DNA from 2 places in the Limnobaculum parvum genome. Region 1 is predicted to be linked to the other one. Evidence: predicted binding sites of a transcription regulator. Region 1 holds the regulator's gene; the other holds the start of a gene.
What was found. Region 1 encodes LexA, which represses DNA repair genes until DNA is damaged. Its sites were predicted from a motif close to TNCTGTATGTACATACAGNA; they were not measured.

Region 2: a site for LexA is predicted at 5,164-5,183, ahead of uvrB (excinuclease ABC subunit UvrB). Genes of this name have one in related genera too.

What each region holds. Positions count from the first base shown of each region.
Region 1 is NZ_CP029185.2:3,279,153-3,286,817, forward strand. Features, by position in the region: gene HYN51_RS13705 (quinone oxidoreductase) at 1-455, shown strand, start outside; gene HYN51_RS13710 (YfbM family protein) at 509-1,000, shown strand; gene HYN51_RS13715 (MerR family transcriptional regulator) at 1,148-1,531, shown strand; gene HYN51_RS13720 (aldo/keto reductase) at 1,528-2,499, shown strand; gene dusA (tRNA dihydrouridine(20/20a) synthase DusA) at 2,690-3,688, opposite strand; gene zur (zinc uptake transcriptional repressor Zur) at 3,899-4,348, shown strand; gene lexA (transcriptional repressor LexA) at 4,583-5,194, opposite strand; gene HYN51_RS13740 (diacylglycerol kinase) at 5,283-5,660, opposite strand; gene plsB (glycerol-3-phosphate 1-O-acyltransferase PlsB) at 5,781-7,665, shown strand, end outside.
Region 2 is NZ_CP029185.2:2,153,041-2,160,705, forward strand. Features, by position in the region: gene HYN51_RS08915 (VF530 family protein) at 1-9, opposite strand, end outside; gene HYN51_RS08920 (hypothetical protein) at 217-2,865, shown strand; gene uvrB (excinuclease ABC subunit UvrB) at 3,037-5,058, opposite strand; gene HYN51_RS08930 (pyridoxal phosphatase) at 5,869-6,693, shown strand; gene modC (molybdenum ABC transporter ATP-binding protein ModC) at 6,863-7,665, opposite strand, start outside.

The DNA of each region.
Region 1 (7,665 bases):
AAGCGGTGCAAGCTAAGAAGGATGGGGCCTGGGCCACGATTAACTATCAGGAAGAGGACATTGCCAAACGTGTTTCAGAACTGACTGACGGTGAAAAAGTGAATGTGGTCTATGACTCAGTGGGTAAATCAACCTGGCTCGCCTCGCTGGATTGTTTGCGTCCACACGGATTGATGGTCAGTTTTGGTAATGCCTCCGGCCCGGTTACCGGTGTGGATTTAGGCATTCTCAATCAAAAAGGCGGGTTATATGTTACTCGACCGTCACTGGGCCACTACATCACCACGAAACAGCTATTACAACATGCGGCGAATGAACTGTTTTCCATGATCGCCAGTGGTGCCATTAATGTGGACGTAGCACCAGAACAGAAATTCCCGCTTAAAGAGGCAGTTCGGGCTCATCAGGCATTGGAAAGCCGAATAACATCAGGGTCCTGTCTGTTAATCCCCTGATGAATAAAGAAGAATAAAGCACAATAATACTGACTAACGAATGGATATCCATAATGGGAATACAAGCCTGCTATATGGCCATTGATGAAGATGGCCTGAACCACCTGATAGATCTTGATGAAGTCGATCTGGTTGATGAACTGGAAGAGCTGGAGGAACACAACGACACGCTGGACATCGGAAAAATGTGGGATGGTCTGCATTTTATATTGACTGGCTGCTCCGCTAGCGAGCCTAGGGAAGATGATCCATTGAGCGATGCCGTTGTTGGTATTCATATACTGGATGAAGAGAACTTTATTGCCGCCATAGGAAATAATGAACTCCCTCCGATAATTACCGCCCTGAAACAGATCGATTTAGTTTGGTTGAAATCCCGATTTGATCCTCAACTATTGAGCGACTCGGAGATCTATCCTGATATCTGGACTTCAGAACCTAAAGATTCGCTGTATGCTGAATTAGAGCAGGCATTAAAAGAACTGATAAGTTTTTACCAGCGCTGTCTGGATAATAATATGCATGTTGTTGTAAGTATTTACTAATTTCCCTCAGGGTATGGTGCTGAAGCATGCCGTACCCTTCCTCTTGTTTTTCCTGTCGGAAAATAGCTAACAAAAAATGATTCTGCTTGACTTAGAGTGCACTCTAGCCCTTAAGGTGATTCCTCTTATCCGTAAAAGGCGTGTTATATGAAAATTGGCACACTGGCGAAAAAGACCGGCTTATCTCCCCATACGCTTCGATATTACGAACGTATCGGGTTGCTCCCGGTAGTTTATCGGGATAGCAGCGGACAAAGAAATTATGACCAACGAGTACTGGATCGCATTGAGTTTCTCAGCAAATTGAGAACCACAGGTATGCCTCTGCGCGATATGCAGCAGTATGCCGAGATGGTGAGTCAGGGTGATAGCACTGCCGATCTACGTCGACAGTTGCTGGAACATCACCGTCAACAAGTTCAAGACCGACTAGCTGAATTGCAAAGTTGTCTGCTAGTGATTGATAAGAAAATTGATGGCTACTGCAACAGCAGTTACATGATTACTGATACAACAGGAGATCCCAAATGAAATACGTCCGTTTTGGTTCTACAGGCATCAAAGTTTCCCCTATCTGTCTAGGCTGTATGACATATGGCAGCCCAGAATGGCGGGAATGGGTATTAGATGAAAATGGTACCCGGCCCTTTATCAAAAAAGCATTGGACCTCGGCATCAACTTTTTTGATACCGCAGATATGTATTCCCTTGGCGCCAGCGAAGACGTTTTAGGTAAAACGCTGTTGAAGATGGTTCCCCGAGACGATGTGGTTATCGCCACCAAAGTGTTTAACCCAATGAGCGATAACCCTAACGATCGAGGCCTGTCCCGTAAGCATATTCTGAAAAGTATTGATGCCTCACTGAAGCGCCTAGGAACCGACTATATCGATCTGTATATCATCCATCGTTTCGATCCTGAAACCTCAATTGAAGAAACCGTTGAAGCGCTAGATACCGTCGTACGCTCCGGCAAAGCCAGATACATCGGCGCATCTTCAATGCATGCCTGGCAGTTTATGCGGATGTTATCCCTACAAGAGCAGCATGGGCTGGCCAAATTCGTCTCAATGCAGAATCACTACAACCTGATATATCGCGAAGAAGAGCGAGAAATGTTGCCTTTGTGCGAAGAGATGGGAATTGCCGTCACACCGTGGTCGCCACTGGCGCGCGGCGTATTAACTGGATCCAGAAAGAATCAAACTATTCGGGCAACCACCGATACGCCAGCACATCATTGGTACAACCATCAGGCAGAAGAAGATGCCATCGTTAGCGCGGTAGAACAGGTCGCCACCGCCCGCGGCGTTCCTCCTGCACAGATAGCATTGGCTTGGGTAAGGCACCGTAAAGTGGTGACATCCCCAATTATTGGTGCATCTAAACCGCACCATCTGGATGATGCCGTCGCTGCCCTGTCATTAACGTTGAGTGATGAAGAGGTGGCGAGACTGGAAGCACCATACCGCCCAAGAAATCTGGCGGGACACGAGTAAGTCGTTCCGTGATAAAACCAAAAAAAACGTAATAGTTGCATTAAAGATGGTTTTCCGGCCGGGCTCAATGATGACATACGCATAATTGTCATTACGGCCGGAATATCCATTGATGCCCGTTGAGTAAGTCAGTCCGCAGTCTAAGGGACTCTGTCATAGAAGCTTTTTACTATTTGGATTTAGAACAAACTTAACTGGATTTCTCCGTCACCATCGCCAGTGCCTGTCGCAATACTTCAACATCCGCTCCGGCTTTATGCGCATTCTCACTTAAATGCCGGCGGAACTGACGCGCGCCGGGGATCCCTTGAAACAGTCCCAGCATATGGCGGGTGATATGTCCTAAATAAGTGCCTTTAGAGAGCTCCTGCTCAATGTAAGGATACATCGCCTCAATTACCGCAGCGGCCTGAGGGATTTCCCGTTCGATACCAAAGAGTTCACTATCAACTCGCGCTAGTATCCCCGGGTTCTGATAGGCTTCACGCCCCATCATCACGCCATCAACATGTTGCAGATGAACCTTCGCTTCTTCCAACGTTTTAATGCCACCGTTAATGGCAACGGTCAAATGAGGGAACTCTTGCTTAACCAAATAGACTCGAGAGTAATCCAGCGGTGGAATCTCCCGATTCTCTTTTGGACTTAAACCTGATAACCAGGCTTTGCGCGCATGAAGCGTGAAGTTATCACAACCGCCCCGCTCTGAAACAACGGAAATAAAACGCTGCAAAAACTCATAGTTATCAGAGTCATCAATCCCAATTCGTGTTTTTACCGTTACCGGTATGGAAACCGCCTGCTTCATTGCACTGACACATTCAGCCACCAGTTCAGGTTCCGCCATTAGGCAAGCGCCAAAACGTCCGTTTTGCACCCGATCGGAAGGACAGCCAGCATTCAGGTTAATCTCGCTATAGCCCAATTCTTCCGCGCGCTTAGCGCATTCCGCCAGCGCCTGAGGTTCACTCCCCCCTAGCTGCAACGCAACCGGCTGCTCTTGCCGGCTGTATGCCAGATAATCTCCCTTGCCAAACAGGATCGCGCCGGTAGTGACCATTTCGGTATACAGCAGCGTTTGCCCGCTTAATAAGCGGTGGAAATAGCGACAATGGCGATCGGTCCAGTCGAGCATCGGGGCAACGGAAAAGCGCTGCATGGGGTATTGTATTGATTTATCAGAATTCATAAAGAAATTAGCGGCTACCAGATAGTTTTCTTGATCGACGAACGCGATACCAGCATGGGGTTCGGCGGGATGATTACCGACATTTTACCATAGAAACGGCAACTGTTGTTATCGCCCTTCCCACGATTATTCGGTTGAGGGATATGCTATCGGCGTTCTTTATTAAGCATGGTAGAATCATTATCAGGATTGTGAATAACAGAGATACCAATGAAATCAGCCAATATTGAGTCTATGCTGACAAAAGCCCAAAAGCTGTGCGATCAGCGAGCAGTGCGTTTAACTCCTCAGCGTTGTCTGGTGTTACGCCTAATGGCGGAACAAAAGAATGCTATCAGCGCCTATGACTTATTAGATCTGCTGCGTGTCGCTGAACCTCAAGCCAAACCCCCTACGGTCTATCGCGCACTCGACTTTTTACTTGAGCAGGGCTTTATTCATAAAATCGAATCCACCAATAGCTATGTAGTTTGCCATCATGTAGGTGAGCCGCTGCACACTTCTGCATTGTTCATTTGTGATAGCTGTGGATTAGTGACCGAGCATCACGCAGAAGGTATAGATCAACGATTGAAAGAACTGGCGGAAAAAAGTCACTTCACGATTCAGCATAGCGTACTGGAAACTCATGGTATTTGTTCACAATGTGCTAATAAATAATACATTAACTATTAATCCATTTTAATTATCCTTTCTATTTCACCTCCTTAAAAATAGAAATAATATTTGCTTTGTGCTCGATCGGAAGGCCATTTGGACTTAACGTCGGTGCGTATTGAGCCTCGCTCAAAGGGACAGAAAATCAAAAAGCGCCCTAAGGCGCTTTTTGATTTTCTGCTATATTCGCTATCCGTTTTCACATCAGCCAATATCTAATTTTTGGATATTGCTTAATTACATCCAGTCGCCGTTACGAATAACACCCACTGCAAGCCCTTCAATGGTTAGGCTCTGCTCACGCAGATCAACCACTATGGGTGAAAACTCTTCATTTTCAGGCAGTAACTCAACAACATTACCTTGTTTTTTCAGACGCTTAACCGTGACTTCATCATCAATACGTGCAACCACCACTTGGCCGTTACGTACATCCTGAGTTTTATGCACCGCAAGCAGATCGCCATCCATAATACCAATATCTTTCATTGACATGCCGCTAACGCGCAGTAAAAAGTCAGCGTGCGGCCTGAACAGCGCCGGATCGATCTGATAATGACTTTCCACATGTTCCTGAGCCAGTAAAGGTTCACCTGCGGCGACTCGACCAATTAACGGGAGGCCTACATCTTCCGTTTCCAGCAGCAGACGAATCCCCCTAGATGCCCCATTAATGATCTCAATCACCCCTTTACGAGCTAAAGCTTTCAAATGTTCTTCTGCCGCATTGGGTGACTTAAACCCTAAGGTTTGGGCAATCTCTGCACGAGTCGGCGGCATCCCTGACTGATTGATATGATCGCGAATCAGGTCATAAATTTGTTGCTGTCTAGCGGTTAATGCTTTCATTTTTCGATTCCCTTACCCTGTTTTTTTATACAGTTATGCTGTGAGTATATACAGGTATCCGCTAGATGAAAACCTTCATATTTCATATTTACGAGATATATCGAGAAAAATGACTCCAAAGCACAGAAACCCAGACAAACAGCGCCAGTAATATCATAATCAGTACAGCCGCAGATCCCATGTCCTTCGCCCGACCCGAAAGCTCATGGTGTTCGGTACCTATACGGTCAACGACCGCTTCAATCGCACTATTGATAATTTCAAAACCCACAATCAATACCACCGAACCAATCAGCAAGATTCGTTCAACGAGGGTGACATCCAACCAACTGGCGAGAATAATGGCCACCAGCAGCAGCACAATTTCCTGACGAAAAGCAGCTTCATTTTTCCAGGCGGCCTGTAAGCCACCCCATGAATATCCTGCTGCTTTAATGATACGAGTAAGCCCTGTCACTTGGTTCATTCATCAATCCTCAAAAAAATTCTGCCCAATTTTAGCAATAATCATTCATCACATCATCACAGATCGCGCCGAGTTCTGGTATTCTGGCGACTCGTTATCTATATGAGGCTCGAAATATTTATGTCTGGTTGGCGTAAACTTTACTATAAGCTATTGAATATACCTATAAAAATGCTGGTTCGTAGCAAGTGTATTCCTTCTGATCCCATTGCTGAACTGGGATTAGATACCACACGCCCAATATTGTATGTCCTGCCCTATAACTCAAAAGCAGACCTGTTAACCCTACGTGGACAGTGTTTGGCTCAGGAATTACCCGACCCATTAGAACCTTATGAGATTGATGGTCAGCTACTGCCCCGTTATGTTTTTATTCATGAAGGCCCACGGGTTTTCAGCTATTACGCCCCAAAAGAAGAGTCAATAAAGCTATTTCACGATTATCTGGACCTGCACCGCAATCATCCCGATCTGGATATCCAGATGATTCCAGTCTCCGTGATGTTTGGTCGCTCTCCTGGTCGCGAAGGTCATGAAAGCCATGACGCTCCTCGCCTTCAACTGTTTAACGGAATTCAGAAATTTTTCGTGGTGTTGTGGTTAGGCCGCGACAGTTTTGTACGCTTTTCCCAAACTGTTTCATTACGTTATATGGCGAATGAGCACGGTACCGATAAGACCATAGCCCAAAAGCTGGCTCGCGTTGCCCGTATGCACTTTGCCAGACAGCGCCTTGCCGCAACCGGACCAAAGTTGCCGATGCGTCAGGATCTGTTCAATAAATTACTGACCTCAAAAGCCATTGAAAAAGCGGTTGAGGAAGAGGCTGCATCAAAGAAGATATCGCTGACTAAAGCCAAACAAAACGCCGTCGAGATGATGGAAGAGATTGCAGCTAACTTTACCTATGAAACGCTGCGAGTCACTGATCGGGTGCTCAGTTGGACATGGAACCGACTTTATCAAGGTATCCATGTCCATAACGCCGAACGCGTTCGTCAGTTAGCACAGGATGGTCATGGTATTGTCTATGCACCAAGCCATCGTAGTCATATGGACTATCTTCTGCTCTCCTATGTGCTCTATCATCAAGGACTGGTACCACCGCACATTGCTGCCGGTATCAACCTCAACTTCTGGCCAGCGGGTCCTATTTTCCGTCGGCTGGGAGCATTCTTTATTCGCCGAACGTTTAAAGGCAACAAGCTTTACTCTACGGTGTTCCGTGAATACTTGGGCGAATTATTCAGCCGTGGTTATTCCGTTGAATACTTTGTTGAAGGTGGGCGTTCACGTACAGGCCGATTGCTGGAACCGAAAACCGGTACGCTTTCAATGACCATTCAGGCGATGCTGCGCGGCGGCAACCGCCCTATCACTGTTGTACCCGTGTACATCGGTTATGAGCACGTGATGGAAGTGGGTACTTACGCCAATGAACTCCGTGGCGCGACCAAAGAGAAAGAGAACCTCTGGCAGGTAATACGTACCATGCGTAAGTTACGTAATTTGGGATTAGGCTATGTGAACTTTGGTGAACCCATCCCCTTAATGACCTACCTGAACCAAAATGTACCAAACTGGAGAGAGTCTATCGATCCGATAGAAACCCCAAGACCAAACTGGTTAACACCGACTGTCAATCAAATTGCTAGCAAGCTGATGGTTAACATTAATAAAGCAGCCGCAGCTAACGCTATGAACCTATGTTGTACTGCATTATTGGCGTCTCGCCAACGGGCCCTAACCCGCGAGCAACTGCTGGAACAACTTGATTGCTATACCCAGCTACTACGCAATGTACCTTATGCTAAAGACGCGACCGTTCCATCCAGCACGCCAGAACAGATGCTGGAACATGCGCTGAAAATGAGTAAGTTTGAGGTAGAGAAAGACAACGCCGGTGAGATCATCATATTAGCGCGTGAACAAGCGGTTCTGATGACCTATTACCGTAATAACATTCATCATATGCTCGTTCTGCCATCGCTTATCGCCAGCATTG
Region 2 (7,665 bases), 1.1 Mb from region 1:
ATGTTGCATAATATAATTTACAGCCTGTACTGACGATGGGACGTAAGTATAACAAGCCAGTAGCCCAAGGTCACTTTATGCCTAAACCTCAAATAATTAATACACTAAATATCACAACCCGAAACTAGTAAAGCATGATGGTAACCTATATGCTAAATACGGCTATGAATCACGCAGTTAACTACAACGTTTTTAGATTTTCTATGAGGCACAATTATGTTTCTCTCTCATTCCCACCGATTAACTGCTTTACTGCTTGGCCTCTCTCTTGCTGTCGCCATCCCGGTTCAGGCAGCAAAAACGGCATCGTCATCCGATCAAAGCGCCAGCATCCAACCAGCGCCTTGGCCTCACAGCTATACCATCGATAAAACACCTGTCACTTTTTATCAACCACAGTTGGATAGTCTTGAAGGAAATACGCTAAAAGGTCGTCTGGCTATTTCCGTTAATAAAGGTTCTATTACTGATAAAAATGGCAAGAAAAGAGCACAGCTTGATTATGGTGTTCTCTGGTTTTCAGCACTTATTGATACCAATACCGCTGCCCGAACAGCACAGTTGCACGATATCAGTATTGATAAAGCTAGTTTTCCAACCGCTCCCGATAAACAAAACGACTATCTGGCGTTAGTGCATAAAGCGCTACCGCAAAAAAGTCTGATGGTGAATCTGGATCAGGTTGAAGCGTCACTGGCAATTAATCAGGCCGAAAATCAGCAGGTCGGCATCGCCGTAGATAATAAGCCTCCTCAAGTTATCTTCTCGCTCACCCCTGCTCTATTGGTACTCGTTGATGGTGAACCGGTGACCAAACCAACATCCATTGAAAATATCAATCGGGTGATAAATACCCGCTCGTTGCTGCTGGAAAAGGATAGTCGTTGGTATCTCTATTTTGCCAATCACTGGATGTCCGCGGCTAAGCTGGATGGGAACTGGGAACCGCTAACCACTATCCCCGATGGCTTTGAAAAAGTGATGCAAGAAGCGGTAAAAGCCAAAGCCGTGGATGTGATGGATAAGCCCAGCGATGTGATGAAAAAATCATTAGCCGAGGGTAAATACCCTACTATCTATACCGCAACCACACCAACAGAGTTAATTACGGTTGATGGCGATCCGCAGTTTGCCCCGATAGAAAATACCGCGTTGATGTATGTAACCAATACCAGCGGCGATGTGTTTGTTGATTCAGCCACGAATAATGCTTGGTATGTTTTACTGTCTGGTCGTTGGTTTACGGCTGACTCAACCAAAGGTCCGTGGACCTATGTTCCCGGGGAGAAATTACCGGCTGACTTCGCCAAAATACCGTCACTGAGTCCAAAAAGTGCCGTGTTGGCGTCAATACCAGGAACACCCGAAGCAAAAGAATCACTGATCGCTAACTCAATACCCCAAACGGCCAGCGTCAATATCCAGCAGGCAAAACTGAACGTTAGCTATGACGGCGGCAAAGCGCAGTTTAAGTCGATTGAAGGCACAACCCTTCAATATGCGGTCAATAGTGCCCTGCCGGTCATTGAAGTGAACCCGAACCTGTTTTATGCCGTGCAGAATGGCATTTGGTTTACAGCCGCTTCATCAACCGGGCCTTGGGCCGTAGCGCTGTCGGTTCCATCGATAATCTATACCATTCCTGCCTCGTCACCGGTTCACTATGTCACTTATGTTCATGTCTATGGGCATACCACCAGCGTAGTGTATGTCGGTTATACCCCCGGTTATTACGGTACCGTTGTCAGTAATAATGTCGTGGTTTATGGCACCGGCTATCCTTGCAACGCCTGGGTTGGTAACGTTTGGTATGGTTGCCCTGCAACCTATGGCTACAACGCTGCCTTTGGTTATGACCCGTATGTCGGCTGGTCAGTGGGCTTTATTGCTGGATGGGCATGGGCTTCCGCTTGGTATGGCCCATCGTGGGGACCTTGGTACGACTGGGATGGCCCGACGCCATGGTATGACGGCCCTTCTGTTGCTATCAGTAATGTGTATGGCCGCTGGGGAAATACCGTTGCACAAGGCGTTCGTACTAACTGGTCGAATCCATGGACCGGAAACTACGGTACGGGCGTCAGAGGCAGTTTCTACAATCAGGCCACTGGCACTCATGGTTACGGCTATGCTGCCCGTAATACCAATGATTACACCGGAATCAAATCAGGGGTTGCAGGCAACGTTCGCTATAACCCACAAACTGGCAGAGCCGTTGCTTCTCATGGTGCAGCTATCGCTAATCCGGATACCGGAAATGCCATTGGAGCCAACAACCGAACCAGCGTTAATGCGCGTACCGGTCGTGTAACCGACAGTGCCCATGTTGCCACCCGCACCGATCAGGGCGCAACGTCTGCCCGCGCGTTTAACAGCCAAGGTATCGCTGGTGATGCACATGGTTCCGGCTATGTACACTATGATGCCAGCACCGGGCAAGTTACCCACGGCGGACACGTCAATACCGATAATGGCTTCTACGCCGGTAAAGACGGTCATGTTTATCGCTATGATAAAGGTCAGGGTTGGCAGCAAGTACAGTCAAACGGTCAGCTTAAGCAAGTCACTCCACCTTCTAACTCAGGTGTAGACCGCGACCAGCAGGCCCGTACCCGCGCCAATCAGCGTACAGAAGATCGTAGCTACTCATCTTCTCCTGATATCAACCGAGATAATTTCCAACAAAACCGACAAAATCGCATTCAAGATCGTCAAAATGTTAATCAAAACATTGGCGGCGGTCGTTTAGGCGGTGGGCAATTCCAGGGCGGTGGAAACCGCATGGAAAATGTGCACCAATTCGATCGGGGGAACCTGTCTCATGGATTCCAAGGTCGCGTTGGCGGGTTCCGACATTTTAGATAAACATAGAGGCGGCCGATTGGCCGCCTCTGAATCTTACATCATTGAGAACGTCGGACTTAGCCGACGTTCTCAAATATCAAGCAATTATACCCTTTCGACTGAGCCCTAAGGTGGTCTGGAGTTACCCTCCTGACGCTCCTTAATGCTATTTCAAAATAATCAAAAACCGCATCACGATATCGCAATAAACTGCTCCCGCAGTTTCTGCAATACATCCCGTAACTGAGCCGCCTCTTCAAACTCAAGATTCTGCGCATGTTGATACATTTTACCTTCCAGCTCGCGAATCTTTTTATCTAACGCCTGCGGCGTCAGTGCAGTGTAATCTGCCTCTGACTCTGCCGCTTTCTTCTTACCACGGCCTTTGGCATGTTTCAGTGTCCCCAGCCCCTGACCCAGCTCCAGAATATCCTCGATAGACTTATTCAGCCCCTGCGGAACAATGCCATTGGCCTCGTTATACGCTATCTGCCGCGCTCTACGACGTTCTGTTTCATCAATGGCTTTTGCCATCGACTTAGTGACTCTATCGCCGTAGAGAATCGCTTTGCCGTTTAAATTACGTGCCGCACGACCAATGGTCTGAATCAGTGAACGTTCGGAACGCAGGAACCCTTCTTTATCCGCATCCAGAATAGCCACTAATGACACCTCTGGCATATCCAGACCTTCACGTAGTAGGTTGATACCCACCAGTACATCAAACTCACCCAGACGCAAATCGCGGATAATCTCTACTCGCTCAACGGTATCAATATCTGAGTGTAGATAGCGCACCCGCTCCCCGTGCTCTTCCAGATACTCAGTCAAATCTTCCGCCATCCGTTTGGTTAGCGTAGTCACCAACACCCGCTCATTCTTCTCCACCCGAATACGAATTTCAGACAGTAAGTCATCCACCTGAGTAGCAACGGGGCGCACCTCAATCAGTGGGTCCAACAGCCCCGTAGGACGTACCACCTGATCGATAATTTCTCCACCGGATTTCTCCAGCTCGTAATTTCCTGGGGTGGCGGACACATAAATAGTCTGCGGAGCCAGTTGCTCAAACTCTTCAAAACGCAGGGGGCGGTTGTCTAACGCTGAAGGCAAACGGAAGCCATATTCTACCAACGTCTCTTTACGCGCTCTGTCACCGCGATACATACCACCTAATTGAGGCACGGTTACGTGGGACTCATCAATCACCAACAGGCCATCAGCCGGTAAGTAATCGAACAGGGTTGGCGGCGGTGCGCCTTCTCCACGCCCCGACAAATAGCGTGAGTAGTTTTCGATGCCGGAGCAATAACCCAGCTCATTCATCATCTCAATATCAAACTGGGTTCGTTGGCTCAAGCGCTGCTCTTCCACCAGCTTATCATTGGCCAGTAGCATTCGCCGACGATCGGCCAGCTCAACCTTGATGCCTTCGATAGCTTCCAGAATGCGTTCACGCGGTGTGACATAGTGCGTTTTAGGATAGATAGTAAAACGGGGAACCACCTGCTGAACCTGACCGGTCAGCGGGTCAAAAACCGACAGGCGTTCTACTTCATCATCAAACAATTCAATACGCAGGGCATACTCGTCCGACTCCGCAGGGAAAATATCAATCACTTCACCGCGCACCCGGAAAGTACTGCGCTGGAATACCTGATCGTTGCGGGTATATTGCAATTCGGCCAATCGTTGCAAAATCGAACGCTGATCGATGATCATGCCGCGCGTCAGGTGCAACATCATTTTCAGGTAGGCATCGGGATCGCCCAGACCATAAATGGCGGAAACCGAAGCCACCAGAACCACATCCCGTCGCTCCAACAAAGCTTTGGTCGCCGACAGTCGCATCTGTTCAATATGTTCGTTAATCGAGGCATCTTTCTCAATGAAAGTATCCGAGCTGGGAACATAAGCTTCTGGCTGATAATAATCATAGTAAGAGACGAAATACTCCACCGAATTTTCAGGAAAGAAGGCTTTCATTTCCCCATACAGCTGAGCGGCCAGCGTCTTATTCGGTGCCAGAATCATGGTAGGCCTTTCCAACTGGGCAATGACGTTGGCGATGGTAAACGTTTTACCGGATCCGGTTACCCCAAGTAACGTTTGGTGAGCTAATCCATCTTCCAATCCCTCAGTCAACCGCCTAATAGCCTCCGGTTGATCGCCGGCGGGCTGAAAAGCCGAGTTTAATTTGAATGTTTTGCTCATGATTCACGCTGCCTGAATTGAAAGATTAGCTATCTGAAAAGAATGTCCGATAGAGATCGCAATTTCTATTATGTGGAGCTGGACAGCTTTTTACCACTCCCATTATACTGTATATTAAACCAGTAAAAACCTAATTTTAGTAACCGCATAATTTTAAACAACTATTTTTTCATAAAGGGAAGTATATCCAGAAGGGCTAATAGTCAAGCTATAGAAATGTCATTTATCCCCAAAAACGAGTTGACATTCTTCAAATCGACACATTTTTTCAATCATATCCACTGCCGCATTTCCTGTCCTATATCAGCCACTTGATTTTAGATAACTAAATGATATTTAATACTTTTTCACCAGCGCTGAGAATGCAAACAAAAACTGGAAGAGCCGCATCAGGGCTGGGATGAGATGATTTTTCTAACGTTAATGCACAAGGTTATCCACAGGAATAGTGGATAAGTAAAATTTCCCTACTAATACTGCTGCATTGCGTCAGGTGCCTTTTTCAGAAACGCCGAGAAAAACATCCCCGCTAAATTTTTTTTTACCCTGTTTACCAGCGATTTATTCTTAATAAATAATTGAAAAAAATTTTGCTTGCGTGTTTTTTGATGACTTTTCAACCTACTATTACCTTCATTTTCTTTCACTGTAAGATTTTCCTATCATCATGGTAACCTGATTTGGTAACCAACGTGTTACAAACCGCAGATATCAACAGTATGGAATTAAACTTTGATAATATGCTGGTTTTATGCTCGAATTAGCACTTCATCTCCCGCCAACCGTATCAACAACAGACAATTAGCCGCCATGAAATATCAGATTATTGCGCTCGACCTAGACGGTACTTTACTCACTTCGCAAAAACAGATTTTGCAGGAATCGTTGGATACCCTTGCGCTTGCTCGTCAGCAAGGAGTCAAAGTGGTTATTGTTACCGGACGCCATCATGTAGCCATTCACCCCTTCTATCAGGCTTTGCAACTGGATACACCGGCTATTTGCTGTAATGGTACCTACACCTATCACTATCAAAAGCAGCAGGTTCTGTCCGGAACGCCGCTAACAAAATCTCAGGCAACTCAGGTAGTTCAACTACTGCGTAATCATCCGATTCAAAGCCTGATGTACATTGATAATGCCATGACCTTCGAGCAAAAAGATGACAGCATTGACCGCTGGTATGCTTGGGCCGCTCGCCTGCCGGAGAATCAGCGCCCTACTATGCTCCAAGTGGATAAATTCGAAACGGTGATTAATCAGGCTGACAACGTATGGAAGTTTGCCACCTCCAGCGATGATGAAGATTTACTTAATCACTTCAGTAACCTAGTAGAGAAAAAGCTAGGGCTAACTTGTGAACGCTCATGGCATAACCAGATAGATCTGACTCAACAAGGTAACAGCAAAGGCAACAGACTGCGTGAATGGGTCGAATCTCAGGGAATTAGCATGAATAATGTGATCGCATTCGGCGATAACCTGAACGATGTGAGTATGCTGTCTCAGGCCGGATTAGGCGTCGCAATGGGTAACAGCAGTGATGAGGTAAAGATGCATGCCGATCTGATAGCCGGAGAAAACGAGACGCCAACCATCGCCAATATTATCCGCGAGCGCGTTTTGCAACAGTAAGCAGAGTGATGTCATGATGAAAAAAGCCTCCCAATTGGAGGCTTTTATTCATTGAAAATAATGTCTGGTGGCTTAACATGTCTTCCGACCGTACTCCTTGCCCATCTAAGCTCCTTACTTTTACGGGCCAAATATTAGAACGACCAACCCGCAAAACATCACGCCACCATCACCATGCCTCTCGGCTAATCGACACGCTCTTCACCTGCGCGAACAGTGCCTGCCCTACGCAAATGTGTAATTCATCCCGAGCCCAGGGGGTAATTCTGGCCCAAATAGCGTGTTGCCCCACTAATAGCTTCACATCAATGCGATCGCCCGAAGGGTGAATTTCTGTTACCTCCGCAGCCAACACATTACGGATACTGCTATCTTGTGGTTTAGTTAAGACTAAAGAGACATCCGCCGCATGAATACGAACCCGTAATCGTTGCCCCTGTGGTACATCCACCCGATTAACCCACAGGCACTGTTCTCCTAATGCCAACGCACTCATCGCATACTTATCGTGCTGTTTCAGTAAGGTCACATTCAGTACGCTGCTTTGCTCATCCTGCTGTCGCCACGGTGCCATCGCATCACTGGCCCATACGCTTTCCAGCTCCCCGGCCGCTCTGACTTTTCCACTGTCCAGCACGATCACCTGTTCAGCGAGTCGCAGAATCTCTTCCATACTGTGGGTCACATACAATATGGGAATATTCACATCTTTCGCCAGACGTTCTAGATAAGGGATCAGCTCTCGCTTGCGCGGTATATCCAGTGAGGCTAAGGGTTCGTCCATCAACAACAATTCAGGTGCTGTTAATAAAGCACGACCAATTGCTACCCGCTGCTTTTCACCACCGGATAAAGTGATGGGAAAACGTTTGAGCAGATGAGCAATACCCAATAGCTCAACAATATCATCAAACTGACGCTGCATTTGTGGCTGCATACCGTACTGCAAGTTGCCTTTAGTGCTGTAATGGG